One region of the Sulfitobacter sp. NFXS29 genome, then DNA from elsewhere that is predicted to be linked to it. Evidence: riboswitches for the same ligand, from Rfam matches in the RefSeq annotation. Region 1 holds a riboswitch; the other holds the start of a gene.
The links. Region 1 has a riboswitch for thiamine pyrophosphate ahead of thiB (thiamine ABC transporter substrate binding subunit). Riboswitches for the same ligand answer to the same signal wherever they lie in the genome.

Region 1 (2,183 bases):
GTGCAGCAGCAGATGATCCAAAAGCACGCAGGCCATCATGGCCTCGCCCACCGGCACCGCGCGGATGCCGACGCAGGGATCATGGCGGCCCTTGGTGATGATCTCGGTCTCTTCGCCCTGTTTGGTGATGGTGCGCCGTGTGGTCAGAATGCTGGAGGTCGGCTTCACCGCGAAACGCACGACCACATCCTGCCCGGTGCTGATCCCGCCCAAGATACCGCCCGCGTGGTTGGAGGAATACTCCGGCCCCTCTGGCCCCATGGTGATCTCGTCCGCGTTCAGCTCTCCGGTCAGCATCGCCGCTGACATGCCCTCGCCGATCTCCACGCCTTTGACGGCATTGATGCTCATCATCGCGGCGGCCAGATCGGTGTCGAGCTTGCCATAGACCGGCGCGCCGAGGCCCGCAGGCACGCCGCGCGCGGTGACTTCGATGATCGCACCCACGCTGCTGCCGGACTTGCGCAGCCCGTCGAGATACGCGGCCCAGTCGTCCGCTGCCTTGGCATCGGGCACCCAAAAGGGGTTTTGGTCGATCTGATCCCAGTCAAACGCTTCGCGGTCGATCTTATGCGGGCCCATCTGTACCATATAGCCGGTGATCTGCAGGTTCGGGGCCAGCGCCTTGATCGCCTCACGCGCCAGACCACCCGCCGCCACCCGCGCCGCCGTTTCACGCGCCGAGGAGCGCCCACCGCCGCGATAGTCGCGGATGCCGTATTTCTGGAAATAGGTAATGTCGGCATGACCGGGGCGGAACTTGTCCTTGATATCGCCGTAGTCTTTGGAGCGCTGATCGGTGTTCTCGATCATCAGCTGGATTGGCGTGCCGGTTGTTACCCCTTCGAAGGTGCCCGAGAGAATCCGCACCTCATCCGCTTCACGCCGCTGCGTGGTGTATTTGTTCTGGCCCGGTTTGCGCTTGTCCAACCACTGCTGGATCATGCCCTCGTCAATCGGCACGCCGGGGGGGCAGCCGTCAATCGTGGCGCCAAGGGCGGGACCGTGGCTTTCGCCCCATGTGGTGACCCGGTAAAGATGGCCAAAGCTGTTGATCGACATGGGCGGACCTCCTGTTGTCAAACCCTTAGCCGGGGCAGCGCCCTGCCTCAAGGGGATTTGCCTTGCCAATTGTGCAGGTCCGATCTACCCCTGACGCTACCTCGGGGGGCCTTTGGGCTGAGATGTACGTGTTGTGCGGACCCGTTGAACCTGAACCGGTTAACACCGGCGGAGGGAAGGTCCGGACAGACATCCACCTTTTACCTTTCGCCGCAAAAGGAGGATGCGATGAAGTATCTTACACTTGCTGCGGGCGTCTTGGGCGCATCGGCTGCATGGGCCGAAACGCCTGAATTGACAGTCTATACCTACGACAGTTTCGTCACCGAATGGGGCCCCGGCCCGGCCATCAAAGAGGGGTTCGAGGCCGAATGCGGCTGCGACCTGAAATTCGTCGGCATGGGCGATGGCGCGGCACTGCTGGCGCGGCTTAAGCTTGAGGGCACGCGCTCTGACGCGGATATCGTGCTGGGGCTCGACACCAGCCTTGTCGCTGCCGCGAAGGAGACCGAGTTGTTTGCGCCGAGCGGGTTGCAGGCCGACTACGACCTGCCGATCACTTGGGAAGACGAAGTTTTCGTCCCCTATGACTGGGGCTATTTCGCCTTTGTCCATGGCACCGATCTGGACGCGCCCGGCGATTTCAAAGCGCTGGCTGAGAGCGATCTCAAAATCGTGATCCAAGACCCGCGCTCTTCGACGCCCGGTTTGGGGCTACTGATGTGGGTCAAAACGGCCTATGGCGATGAGGCGCCCGAGGTTTGGGCAGGGCTTGCGGATAACGTCGTGACGGTCACAAAGGGCTGGTCCGAGGCTTACGGCCTGTTCCTCGAAGGCGAGGCCGACATGGTGCTCAGCTACACGACTTCCCCCGCCTATCACCTGATCGCAGAGGAGGACGACAGCAAGACTGCCGCGCTCTTTGACGAAGGCCACTACATGCAGGTCGAAGTAGCGGGAAAGCTCGCGGGGTCGGATCAGCCCGAACTGGCGGATCAGTTCTTGCAATACCTCGTCTCTGACGCCGCGCAATCGGTGCTGCCGACGACCAACTGGATGTACCCCGCCGTGATGCCTGAGGGCGGTTTGCCCGATGGGTTCGACGGTATGATCCAACCCGC
Region 2 (2,183 bases), on a different contig from region 1:
GTTTTGCCAAGCTGGTCTATGTCTCGTCTTGGATGAAGTGCCACTACCCCGCGGCCTTTGCCTGCGCGCTGCTGAACTCACAGCCGATGGGGTTTTACGCGCCGGCGCAGATCGTGCGCGATGCGCGGGAGCATCAGGTCGAGGTGCGCGGCGTGGATGTGAACCTCTCCGATTGGAACTGCACGCTGGAGCCCTGCGGCGAGGGCTTTGCCCTGCGGTTGGGGCTGCGCATGGTGGACGGGTTGCAGGAAAAAGCCGCCGCGCGGATCATGGACCGACGGGAGGCGCCTTTTGTCGATGTCGAAGACCTCAAGTCCCGCGCGGGGTTAGACGCCAAGGCGATCCGCCAGCTTGCCGCCGCCGACACGATGCGCAGCATGGGGATCGACCGGCGCCAAGCGCTTTGGCAGGCCCAAGGGCTGCGCGACGCGCCCGCCTTGCCGATCTTTGACCATGCCGAGGCGGCGGCTCAGGGGCCGGAGCGGGAAGTCACCTTGCCGGTGATGCCGAAGGCCGAACAGGTCGTGGCCGACTACCAGACGCTGCGCCTGTCGCTGAAGGCGCATCCGATGTCCTTCTACCGCTCCAGCCTCGCCGCGCAGGGGTTTTCTTCGGCCCGCGATCTGGCGCGGATGGGGCATGGGCGGCGGGTCAAGCTCGCGGGGCTGGTGCTGGTGCGGCAAAAGCCGGGCAGCGCCAAGGGGGTCTGTTTCATCACGCTGGAGGATGAATGCGGGGTCGCCAATCTCGTGATCTGGCCGAATATGTTCAAGCTTTACCGCCCCACGATCATGGCCGCGCGGCTGCTGGTGGTCGAAGGGCGCGTGCAGACCGACGGGCGGGTGATCCATGTGGTGGCCGATAGGTTGGAAGACCGCTCTGACAGGCTTGCTTCGCTGTCGGACGCACCGATGCCCGGCATCACCACGCGGGGAGATCACCCGACCCATCCGCTGCCCGGTCAGGTGGCGATGCATAGCCATCCGCGCGATGCGCGGGTGATCCCGAAGTCGCGGGACTTTCATTAACGAATCTTCATGTTCTTGATGAAGTGTGAGCCGCAAATTATTGAAACATAAAGATAACACATAAATTAATCATCACCAGTTGACCCTGCCAGCCCGCCTCGCTAGCCTGCCCGCAATCCGTTGGGGTGCCGCAAGGCTGAGAGGTGAAAACCGACCCATCGAACCTGATCCGGGTCGTACCGGCGTAGGGAACGGAACCACGCATCGGCCCCATGCGGCCCGTCGTTTACCCCGTATCCACACGCCCTTGGCCCATCTAACACATGGGGGCCAAATGGCGTTTCAAGCACTGACGATTGCAGGGTCCGACAGCGGCGGCGGGGCGGGAATTCAGGCCGATCTCAAGACCTTCAGCGCGCTTGGCGTTTACGGGGCCAGCGTGCTCACCGCCGTGACGGCGCAGAACACCCGCGCGGTGACCGGGGTTGAGATGATCTCTCCCCCGATGATCCGGGCGCAGATGGCGGCAGTCTTTGACGATCTGGCGATCGGTGCGGTGAAAATCGGCATGTTGGGCGATCCTGAGACGATCACCGCCGTGTCCGAGGGGCTGGCGGGCTGCGCCGCGCCTGTGGTGCTTGACCCGGTGATGGTGGCGAAATCCGGCGATGCCCTGCTCTCTGCCGCGGCGGTGGAGACACTGCGTGACCGGATGCTGCCCTTGGCCCATGTGCTGACCCCAAACCTGCCCGAGGCCGCACGGCTGCTGGACAGGCCGGAAGCCACCAATGAGGCCACCATGCTGGAACAGGGCCGCGCCCTGCTCTCGGCCGGTCCCGGCGCGGTGCTGATGAAGGGCGGGCATGGCAAGGGGGAGACCTGCGTCGATCTGCTGATCACCGCGGATGAACCCCTGCGCCTTTCCGCGCCCCGCCAGCACACCGCCAACACCCACGGCACCGGCTGCACCCTTTCCGCCGCCATCGCAGCGGGGCTGGCGCGGGGGCAGACGTTGCCGCAGGCCGTGCGGGCTGCGCATGCCTATCTGCAACGCGCCATTGCAGCTGCCGACACCCTCAACATCGGCAGTGGCCATGGCCCGGTACATCACTTCCACGCGGTTTGGCCCCATGAGTGACGTCACCATCATCGGCGCAGGCGTTGCGGGGCTTTGGACAGCGCGGGCCTGTCTGGCGCAGGGGCTGCGGCCCCGGT

Region 2: another riboswitch for thiamine pyrophosphate. It lies ahead of thiD (bifunctional hydroxymethylpyrimidine kinase/phosphomethylpyrimidine kinase); the one in region 1 lies ahead of thiB (thiamine ABC transporter substrate binding subunit).

Annotation. Positions count from the first base shown of each region.
Region 1 covers NZ_JAGDED010000007.1:19,725-21,907, reverse strand. The annotation lists gene aroC (chorismate synthase) at 1-1,062, opposite strand, end outside; TPP riboswitch at 1,155-1,256, shown strand; gene thiB (thiamine ABC transporter substrate binding subunit) at 1,291-2,183, shown strand, end outside.
Region 2 covers NZ_JAGDED010000004.1:238,448-240,630, reverse strand. The annotation lists gene J3456_RS09330 (error-prone DNA polymerase) at 1-1,028, shown strand, start outside; TPP riboswitch at 1,140-1,236, shown strand; gene thiD (bifunctional hydroxymethylpyrimidine kinase/phosphomethylpyrimidine kinase) at 1,303-2,106, shown strand; gene J3456_RS09320 (FAD-dependent oxidoreductase) at 2,099-2,183, shown strand, end outside.